Regions from separate parts of the Arthrobacter sp. KKT183 genome, predicted to be linked through region 2. Evidence: riboswitches for the same ligand, from Rfam matches in the RefSeq annotation. Region 2 holds a riboswitch; the other holds the start of a gene.
The links. A riboswitch is a leader RNA that binds a small molecule or an ion and turns the genes downstream of it on or off. The one in region 2 is predicted to bind thiamine pyrophosphate.
Positions count from the first base shown of each region.

Region 1: another riboswitch for thiamine pyrophosphate. It lies ahead of ACZ2GY_RS06730 (bifunctional hydroxymethylpyrimidine kinase/phosphomethylpyrimidine kinase); the one in region 2 lies ahead of ACZ2GY_RS13825 (ECF transporter S component).

Region 1 covers NZ_CM145770.1:1,433,478-1,438,775, forward strand. The annotation lists gene ACZ2GY_RS06725 (Rne/Rng family ribonuclease) at 1-2,124, shown strand, start outside; TPP riboswitch at 2,218-2,333, shown strand; gene ACZ2GY_RS06730 (bifunctional hydroxymethylpyrimidine kinase/phosphomethylpyrimidine kinase) at 2,325-3,905, shown strand; gene rplU (50S ribosomal protein L21) at 4,059-4,367, shown strand; gene rpmA (50S ribosomal protein L27) at 4,424-4,684, shown strand; gene obgE (GTPase ObgE) at 4,816-5,298, shown strand, end outside.
Region 2 covers NZ_CM145770.1:2,910,036-2,915,333, forward strand. The annotation lists gene ACZ2GY_RS13815 (energy-coupling factor transporter transmembrane component T family protein) at 1-126, opposite strand, end outside; gene ACZ2GY_RS13820 (ABC transporter ATP-binding protein) at 129-1,622, opposite strand; gene ACZ2GY_RS13825 (ECF transporter S component) at 1,624-2,235, opposite strand; TPP riboswitch at 2,291-2,406, opposite strand; gene ACZ2GY_RS13830 (DUF4235 domain-containing protein) at 2,549-2,809, shown strand; gene ACZ2GY_RS13835 (HNH endonuclease signature motif containing protein) at 2,910-4,391, shown strand; gene mnhG (monovalent cation/H(+) antiporter subunit G) at 4,435-4,818, opposite strand; gene ACZ2GY_RS13845 (MrpF/PhaF family protein) at 4,826-5,083, opposite strand; gene ACZ2GY_RS13850 (Na+/H+ antiporter subunit E) at 5,080-5,298, opposite strand, start outside.

The DNA of each region.
Region 1 (5,298 bases), 1.5 Mb from region 2:
TCCACCCGGCTGGAAGCCAAGAAGCAGCGCCGTCGTGAGTCGAGGGATTCGGGCAGGCGCCGCCAGGTCATCACCGAGGCGGAGTTCCTTGCACGTCGTGAATCCGTTGACCGCCAGATGGTGGTCCGCCAGCGCGACGACAGGATCCAGATCGGTGTCATGGAGGACGGAGTGCTCGCGGAGCACTTCGTGTCCAAGACCCAGCAGGATTCGTTGATCGGGAACGTCTACCTCGGCAAGGTCCAGAACGTCCTGCCCAGCATGGAAGCTGCCTTCATCGATATCGGGCGGGGACGCAACGCCGTACTGTATGCCGGCGAGGTCAACTGGGACGCGGCCGGACTGGACGGCCAGCCGCGCCGCATCGAGCTTGCGCTGAAGTCGGGCGACCCGGTGCTGGTGCAGGTCACCAAGGATCCGGTGGGCCACAAGGGCGCACGGCTGACCAGCCAGATCTCCCTTCCCGGGCGGTACCTGGTGTACGTGCCGGGCGGCTCCATGACCGGAATCTCCCGCAAGCTTCCCGACGTTGAGCGCAATCGCCTCAAGCGGATCCTCAAGGACCGGCTCCCGGAGAACGCAGGCGTCATCGTGCGCACCGCGGCAGAGGGAGCCAGCGAAGAGGAACTGACCCACGACATCAACCGCCTCCGCTCCCAGTGGGAGACAATTGAGGGCAAGGCGAAGTCAACCAAGACGCTCGCGCCGGAACTGCTCTACGGTGAACCGGACCTGACCATCAAGGTGGTCCGGGACGTCTTCAACGAGGACTTCTCCAAGTTGATCGTCTCCGGCGAGGAAGCCTGGGACACAATAGAGGCGTACGTCATGTACGTCGCCCCGGATCTCGTGGGCAGGCTCGAGAAGTGGACGAAGGACGAGGACATCTTCACTGCCCGGCGCATCGACGAGCAGATCCACAAGGCACTGGACCGCAAGGTGTTCCTGCCTTCCGGCGGCTCGCTGGTGATCGACCGGACCGAAGCCATGACCGTGGTCGATGTGAACACAGGCAAGTTCACCGGCAGCGGCGGCAATCTCGAGGAAACCGTCACCAAGAACAACCTTGAAGCGGCTGAGGAAGTCGTCCGGCAGCTTCGCCTGCGCGACATCGGCGGCATCATCGTCATCGACTTCATCGACATGGTGCTCGAGGCGAACCGCGACCTCGTGCTGCGGCGGCTCGTCGAATGCCTCGGACGGGACCGGACCAAGCATCAGGTCGCTGAGGTCACCTCGCTGGGCCTCGTCCAAATGACCCGCAAGCGGATGGGAACCGGGCTGCTGGAGGTGTTCGGCGAGAACTGCGAGCACTGTGCGGGTCGCGGTGTCGTCACCCATGACGAACCGGTTGAGCACCGCAGGCACGCTGTGTCGACGGAGAACCACCAGCAGCACCTGCGCCAGGAGAAGATGTCCCGCAGCGAACGCAAGCGCCGGGCGAAGACTCCGCCGGTGGAGGAGGAGCACGTTTCCCCGCCGGAACCGAGGGCCGACGACGCCGAACGCCAGGCTCGTGCCGAAGCCGCGCGGGCTGCCCTGGCCAGCATCGCCGCTGCCACTCATGCGGCGCATGAGCACGATCACGGGCAAGGAGTCTCGCCGGTGGCGGAAGCGCCGTCGTCGGCCGCTGTGCTGACGATCAATGGGGAGCAGGTGACGCTCCCCAAAGCGGAGAACGCGCCTGCTTCCGTCCGTCCGGAGCCGGCCCTGACCCTGGAGAGTCTGACGGAGGCCTTCAACCGCTTCCCTACGGCGGGTGGGGCGGATTCCGGCAGCCCGGCGCGCGAGGATCCTGCGAGCCCGGCCAGCGGGACCATGGCGCCTGCGGAGGACGAACCGGCGCATCGGGCCCCGGCGGGCCAGGAGGCGGCGAGGCAGGGCATGTCCGCGGACGGCTCCGGTGCGGCCCCATCGTCCGGTCACCGTAAGCGGCGGCACCGAGCCGCCAGCAGCGCCCAGGGCTCGGCTGAGAACGCCACGATCGAGCGTGCCGCTACCGTGGCGGACGCACCGGCAGCCGGAACACAGTATGTTGCACGTGCCGGCAAAGCTGCGCCCAAACCGCAGCAGTCGGACGAGCCCATGATCCTGGGAGTCGGGGTGCCGGCCTCCGAGCTGTAGCAATCGTCGCTCGACGGAACGCGCCGTTCCCGGTCTGAAGGGGGCGGCGTGTTCTGATTGCGGGCGGTGAGCCCCCTGCACGGTAGGGTAGGCCACAGTGACACGCGGTGCCCGGTTCCGGGCTGAGATGAAACGCGTTGAACCTGATCTAGAGATGGCCGTCAATAGGCGGCCTTTGGCCTAGCGGAGGGATGTCGCGGATGAGTATTCGCACGCTCGTAGACACAGTGGAGCACACAGAAGCCCTATCGGTTCCAGCGCGGGCGCGGACTATTCCGCACGTGCTGAGCATTGCGGGAACAGACCCCACCGGCGGGGCCGGTATTCAGGCTGACCTGAAAAGCATCGGGGCGCAGGGTGGCTACGGTATGGCGGTAGTCACTTCCCTTGTTGCCCAGAACACCCGCGGGGTGCGCAGCGTGCATACACCGCCGTCGACGTTCCTCGGTGAACAGCTGCAGGCGGTCAGTGATGACGTCACCATTGATGCGGTGAAGATCGGGATGCTCGGAGACGCGGAAACCATCCGCACAGTCAGGCGATGGCTGCCGCGAGCGACCGGGGCCGTCATAGTCCTCGATCCGGTCATGGTTGCAACCAGCGGGGACAGGCTGCTGGCCTCCGACGCGGAGGACGAGTTGCGCTCCCTGGTGCCGCTCGCTGACCTCGTGACGCCGAACCTGCCGGAGCTCGCGGTACTGCTCGGTGAGCCTGTTGCCACAAGCTGGGACGCGGCTGTGGAGCAGGGCAAACGGCTTGCAGCTTCAACGGGTACCTCGGTGCTGGTCAAGGGCGGCCATCTGGAAGGTGCCCTGGAATGCCCGGACGCGCTCGTAGACGCGTCCGGCGACGCCGGCACAGTCTCCGTGGTGGGCGGTACTCGCATCGATACACGGAACACGCACGGTACCGGCTGCTCCCTTTCGGCGGCCCTGGCGACCGTCCAGACGCGCACCGGGAACTGGCACCAGTCGCTGCTGATCGTGAAGAAATGGCTTCGGGGCGCGCTCGAACGAGCCGACGAGCTCAACGTGGGGCAGGGAAACGGACCGATCCATCACTTCCATGAGTTCGTACCCGGGCCGATCCCGGCGCCCCCGCCAGAGGAGCGCCCGTTCAGCGAGCAGGTCTGGGAGCTCACCACAAGCCACCGTCTGGCGATCGAGACGCTCGGGTTCGTACGGGCGCTCGGCGACGGTAGCCTGCCGCCTGAACAGTTTGCGTATTATCTGGCACAGGACGCCATGTATCTGAGGGGCTACTCGCGCGTGCTGTCCAGGGCAAGCGCTCTTGCACCCAGCGAGGCTGAGCAACTCTTCTGGGCGAAGTCGGCACTCAGTTGCCTTGAGGTGGAATCCGAGCTCCACCGGACGTGGCTGACCGGACGCGGGCAGTCACCGGCCCAGGGGCGGGTGACGAGGGCCTACGTTGACCATCTGCTGGCAGCCTCTGCCAACGCAGGCTACGCCGTCCTGGTGGCGGCGGTCCTGCCGTGCTACTGGCTTTACTCACACCTGGGCAATGCCCTGCACTCGCAGTGGATCGGCAACGGAGCCAGCCCGAACCACCCGTACGCAAACTGGCTGGAAACGTACGCCGATCCAGCGTTCGCGGAGGCCACCGCACGTGCAATTTCCATCGCAGATTCGTGTTTCGCTGCTGCCCCGCCCGCAGACAGGGAGGCAATGGTCGAGGCGTTCGAAGCATCTGCCTGGTATGAACATGAGTTTTTTGACGCGCCGACACGCCTTGATTTGCGGGATTCCGCGAAATTGCCGTAATCTGGATCTTCGGTGCGGCGCCCTCGTATGGCTATTTTCGGGGCGTGGATGCATCGTGAGTGCACTAGCACCCCTCCGGCTGCGCTGACAACAGCGTACGGTCCCGGAAACAGTATGCAAACAGTTTGATCGTCGAGAGAAGTGAGTTCCCAAGTGGTGTACGCGATTGTCCGCGCAGGCGGCCGCCAAGAAAAGGTTTCCGTGGGAGACCTCGTAACCCTTGACCGCGTCCCCGGTGAGGCCGGCAGCAGCTTCCAGCTGCCTGCTCTCCTTCTGGTAGACGGCGACAAGGTGACTTCAGCAGCACAGGACCTGGCAAAGGTCAGTGTCACTGCCGAAATCGTCGAGAATCTTCGGGGCCCGAAGATTGTTATCCAGAAGTTCAAGAACAAGACCGGCTACAAGAAGCGCCAGGGTCACCGTTCAGAGCTCACCAAGGTCAAGATCACGGGTATCAAGTAACCGCTGCAGGTTCCTTGATCCAAAGATTCTGTTTCAGAAAAGGGCAGGCATAACAGATGGCACATAAGAAGGGTGCGAGTTCCACTCGCAACGGTCGCGACTCCAATGCGCAGTACCTCGGCGTGAAGCGCTTCGGCGGACAGGTCGTCAAGGCAGGCGAAATCATCGTCCGCCAGCGCGGAACCCACTTCCACCCCGGCGCCAACGTCGGTCGTGGCGGCGATGACACGCTGTTCGCCCTGGAAGCCGGTGCCGTTGAGTTCGGTACCCGCCGTGGACGTCGCGTTGTCAACATCGTGGGTGCGGCTGCCGAGTAGTACTCGCAACCGCACACCATAGCAGCGTTATACAAGAGCACTAGGGTGGGGTGAGCCAATCAGGCTCACCCCATTTTCTTTTAAGCCGATAAACTCGGCAAAAATGAGAAGTTTCTCAAGAGGAGTACACCGTGGCAAGCTTCGTTGACCGGGTAGTTCTGCACGTCTCGGGCGGCACCGGCGGGCACGGGTGCGTCTCGGTCAAGCGGGAGAAGTTCAAGCCGCTGGGCGGGCCTGACGGTGGGAACGGCGGCGACGGCGGAGCCGTCATCCTTCGTGTGGAACCGCAGACCACAACCCTGCTGGACTACCATCATGCCCCGCACCGCCATGCCACCAACGGTGGAAACGGCATGGGTGACTGGCGCGAGGGAAAGAGGGGCGAGACGCTCATCCTTCCCGTTCCGGACGGCACGGTAGTGAAGACGCGCGACGGCGAAGTGCTGGCTGACCTTGTCGGCGCCGGTACCGAGTATGTGGCAGCAGCCGGTGGACAGGGTGGTCTCGGTAACTCCTCACTATCGTCGCAGAAACGCAAGGCACCCGGGTTTGCACTCCTGGGTATTCCGGGTGATGCCCGGGATGTGGTGCTGGAACTCAAATCCATCGCTGAC
Region 2 (5,298 bases):
GCCGGCACTCACCCAGTCCACGCTCAGCATCACGACGACGGTGATCACCACAGCCGCGAAGAGCTTCGAGAGCGGATTGGCCCGCGGAAGCACCGTTCCGGTGATGGTGGGATTCACCACGTTCATGCTCACGCCGCCGCCTCCAGCGTTGCGGACGTACCGTCAACGGCCGCAATGCGGCTTCCGAGCGCTGCCGTGTACTCGCGGTCATGCGTCACCGAAACCACGCAGGTCCCCCCGTGGATGAGTTCCACCAGCAGGGTTACCAGCTCCGCCCAGGTGTTGGCGTCCTGGCCGAAGGTCGGCTCGTCCAGGATGAGGATGTCCGGGTTGGTGGCGAGCATGGTGGCAACGGACAGCCGTCGCTTTTCACCGCCGGACAGCGTGAACGGATTCGCTTTCAGCAGCCCCGTGAGCCGGAGCCGCTCGGCGATGGGGTCAATCCGCCGTCGTACCTCTTCCTCGGTAAGCCGGGCCACCCTGCGCGGGCCGAACTCCAGTTCCTCACGCACTGTGTTGGTGAGGAACTGGTGTTCGGGCTCCTGGAAAACCGTGCCGATCCGGTTGACCAGGTCGGCGGACTTCCACTCATATGGTGTCGCGCCGGCGCTGCGGGCGAGCGGCTCCAGAGCTGTCAGTCCGCCTCCCCGGGGGCGGAGCAGCCCGGCGAGAGTGAGCGCGAGCGTCGATTTCCCGGCACCGTTGGGCCCCAACACGCTGACTGCTTCCTGCCGTCGCAGAGTGAGGTCAACGCCGCTGAGAACTGCCGGTCCACGCTTGGTGCGCGCAACGGACAGCCCGGACGCCTGCAGCAGGTCCGTTCCGGAGCCGGTACGAACTGTTGGTGTCTCCGGCCGGTAACCCGGCACCCAGACTCCTGCCTCAATAAGCCTGGCCCGCGTGGATTCGTGCCGGAGCACTGTAGCCGGAGCACCATCGGCGAGGATGCCGCCGTCCGAATCGAGCACCACTACCCGATCAACGACGTCAGCCCAGATCTCAACTCGGTGCTCCACCACAACGAGCGTCGCCGAGGTTCGGTTGAGTACGCGGAGAACGGCATCACGCACTTCCAGTACTCCGGCAGGATCCAGGTTGGCGGTCGGCTCGTCAAGGAGCAGCAACCCGGGTTGCATCGCGAGGACTGCTGCAAGCGCCAGCCGCTGCTTCTGACCGCCGGACAGCGCGGTGGTGGAGGAATTCAGCGGGACATCGAGGCCGACGTCGTCCAGCGACTGGCGTACGCGTGGCCAGATTTCGTTCCGCGGCACGGCCAGGTTTTCGGCACCGAACGCCACTTCGTCGCCGACCCGGGCGAGCACCAGTTGGCTGTCCGGGTCCTGGAGCACCAGCCCGGAGCGGCCTCGTGAGTCAGCCGGGCTGACGCCGTCGATAGTGAGTTCGCCGGCCTGCTCGCCCTCGTCCTGATCTCCCAGGACGCCGGCGAGTCCATGCAGCAGTGTGGACTTTCCGGCGCCGGAAGCGCCGAGGAGGAGGACACGCTGACCCGGCTCGATCGTCAGGTCGATGTTTCGGACGGCCCAGCGTGTTCGTCCGGGGTGGCGCCAGCCCCAGCCCTTCGCTGTGATCGACGCCGGGACGGGCTCAGCGACGGCGGTCATGCTAGACGTCTGCCGTGCGGCCTGCGGCAAACGCGGACAGGGCACCGGTCTTTGCAAGGCCGCGCGTGGCAAGCCACGGCAGCAGACCGGCGAGCACAACACCGGAAATGGCGGCGAAGACTCCGTACATCAACTTGTAGTCCAAGGTCCACTCGACGTTGTACATGATGTTTTCGCTGATGGCGAGGGCAAGTCCGGCGCCCAGACCTGCGAGCAGAGCTACGCCGAGGTTCCAGCGTTTGTAGAGGAACAGTGCGAAAATCAGTTCCGCGCCAATGCCCTGGACCAGCCCGGAGAGAAGGACCGCCATGCCGAACTGCGTTCCGATCAGCGCAGACACGGCCGCCGCAAGTACCTCGCAGTAGATGGCAGCGCCTGGCTTGCGAATGATGAGTCCGCCCAGCACCCCGGCAATGAGCCAGCCGCCTGAGTACAGCCCGGCGAGAGGCGGAAAGGCAGCTGTTACCGCGGCAATGCCGCTGTAACCGGCGGACCAGGCGAAGAAGATGACGCCCACGGCCACCGCGATGACCGAGGCGACCACAATATCGACGACACGCCACTCATAGCGGCGCCGGGATTGGGACGGGGTAATGCTTTGTGTTGCAGTCATGATTGTTGATCCTCCTGGGTACAGGAGGGGAAGGCTTTCCGGCAGGACGCCGTGAAGCCTCGAGAACTCGACTCCCTTCGCCGGTACTAACCGGATCAGGTTCGAGGGTCTGCGGTGATCCGCACTCTCAGCGCCCACCACCTACGTGGTTGCGCTCCCCTGTCGTTGTTTGAGCGATACCAACTCTACACCGGGGGCCGTGCCGGGGCCGTCGTCGTAATTGTGGTTGTCCCTGGATGACCCACGGACCCTCCATGGATCACCGCTATAACGCTAGGCTGGGACCAAAGCCAAGCCGACTGAAAGAGGCACCATGAACACGATTTTCAAACTGATGGGCGTTGGACTGGGCATCGGAGCGGGCCTCGTGGGCACGCAACTGGTGGACTTCATCTGGAAGCGTGCCACCGGGAACGAGCCACCGAAGGACAAAGAGGGTCTGGAGAACAGCCTCCGGTCGGCGCTGGCGTTCGCCGTGATCTCGGGTTCGGTCAGCACCACCATCCGCGTGCTCACCAACCGCACCACGCAGCGGGCCATCCACCGCTACGAGCGCACCCGCCACCTCACCTAGGCCACTCCTTTGCAGGCCTGTGGATAAGTCCGGTTGACTTGTCCTGCACATTGGTGGTTTTCGGTCGCGGTTAGTACACGTGTTCGATAAAATTTTGGGTATGGCCGTCGCACTGCTCGAACCCCGCCCGGAGGACACGTCTCTCCTGGATGGAATGCGTTCGGACCTACAGGTCTTTGCGCAGCAGCTGGAATCGACATACCTGACGCTTAGCCCGCAGGAGGCCGCGGTGACCCTGGTGGAGGTCGAGCAGCTCTCCAACCTGGTCGATCACTTGCAGACTGTGGTTGCCCGTGCCGCTGAGGACCACCAACTCGCTACCGTTGACGCCCTAGATCCGTACAAGAACACTGCGGACTATTTGCGGGCGAAAATCGGTATCAGCCGCTCCGAAGCCAACCGCCGGTTACGCCTCGGACACGACGTCCTGCCCGAGGTTCCCGGGCCGGGAGCCGCGCTCGTGCCCACCCTGGGCGTGCTGGCTGAAGCCACCAGTGCCGGAGCGGTGAGCAGCCGTGCTGCGACCATCATCCGCAACGCCGTACACCGGGTGTCCGCCGTCGCGACCGGCCGTGAGCTGGATGCCATGGAGGAGCACCTGGTCCGCCAGGCCGTTGAGTCCGACGAAGACGTCCTACGGGCCCTCGCCCAACGCTGGGAAGACATCATCGACCAGGACGGCACCGAGCCCACCGAAAAAACCCTGCGTGCCAGGCAGGGTGTGTTCCTGCGCGGTAGGCGCCACGGCCTGCACTTCATGGAAATCGGCGCCACCGACGAACAATACGAACACCTCATCACCGTCATGAACACCGCCACCAACCCCAGAACTCAGGGCACCGTTTCAGCGCCCGACGAGCCGACCCGTGAACAGAACCTGCTCGACGGGCTGGTTTCAGCATGCCGGATCGCACTGGCAGGTGATGGTCTTCCAGCGACCGGAGGACACCGACCCCAGGTAATGGTCACCATCAACTACCGCGACCTCCTGAACGACCTGACAAGCAGCGGAAACGTCGGACACGGTGGACATGACGGGCATTCGGTCTTCGCCCAACAGATAAGTGCCCGCAGCATCCGCAAACTCGCCTGCGACGCCGACATCCTCCCGCTCGTCCTCGGCGGGAAGGGTCAGGTCTTGGACATCGGCCGCACCCAACGTCTCTTCCCACCGCATCTGCGACGGGCACTGGTCGCACGCGACAAGGGCTGCGCGTTCCCCGACTGCACCACGCCCGCAACCTGGTGCGAAGCCCACCACATCATTCCCTGGGCTGCAGGCGGGACCACCAACATCAGCGACGGCGTGCTGCTCTGCACCCGACACCACCACCAGATCCACGAAGGAAACTGGACAGTCACATCAGTCCACGGAATCCCCTGGTTCACACCACCCAAATACCACGACCCGCAACGAACACCCAGACGCAACCGCTACTGGCAAGTAGAACAAGCCATCCACAACCACCTCGCGCGCTCTGACACCGGCACGAGCTCCAACGCGTCCAGGAGCACCCGCACCCACATCGGCACCGATGCCGGCACCGATGCCGGCGCCGGCACCCACATGGCACCACCGTGATCAGCGGCAATGTTGCGGCAGCCAGTAACTTACTGGCTCGAGCCTACTCGCCGGACGCACGGTCCCCGGCCTCACGGCGCCGGGTGGCCGCGTGTTCCACGACATCATCAAGGTCGTCCATGCTGAGCAGGTCCTTGCGCAGGTGCTTGGTGCGGTACCCGGCGCGTCCCACCATGTGTGCCGACACCGGCGCAGTGAGCAACTGGAAGATCCAGCAGACGATCAGGACGGGCACAACTGACCAGGAGCGCTGTTGCACCGCGATGGCCAACAGGAACAACAACAGTCCCAGCACCTGGGGTTTGGTTGCCGCGTGCATGCGGCTCAGCAGGTCAGGAAACCGCAACAGTCCGACGGCTGCAGCCAGCGACATGAGCGCTCCACCGAGAAGCAAAACGGCGGTCAGGACATCCAGGGCAGCATCCATCAGCGGCTCACTTCTTTTCCGTGACGAACCGGGCGACCGTCACCGAAGCAATAAATCCGACGACGGACGTTGCCACGAGGATCACGAGGCTGTTGGTGTGCCCGTTGAAGACCATGTCAGCAGCGAGCGCGCCACCTACGATCGCGAGCAGAACGTCAACGGCCAGCACCCGGTCGAGGATCGAAGGACCACGCGCCACCCGGTAAATGGCGCACAACGCCGAGACTCCGAGGATTACAGCGATGATTCCGAGAATCACGTTCACGGGTGTCCCCTTCCGTCGAGGTGGTGCGGCGCATCGGTGCCGAGCAGCGCCAGGTCCTCCCGGGTGCCCATGACCCGGATTAGCCATTCCTCGGTACGCCGGGCGTTCTGGCGCACCTTCTCGGCGTCGTCCCTGGTAGTGACATTCAGGCAGTGCAGATACAGCGTGGATGTGGAGCGGTCCACCTCCACCACCAGGGATCCCGGAATCAGGGA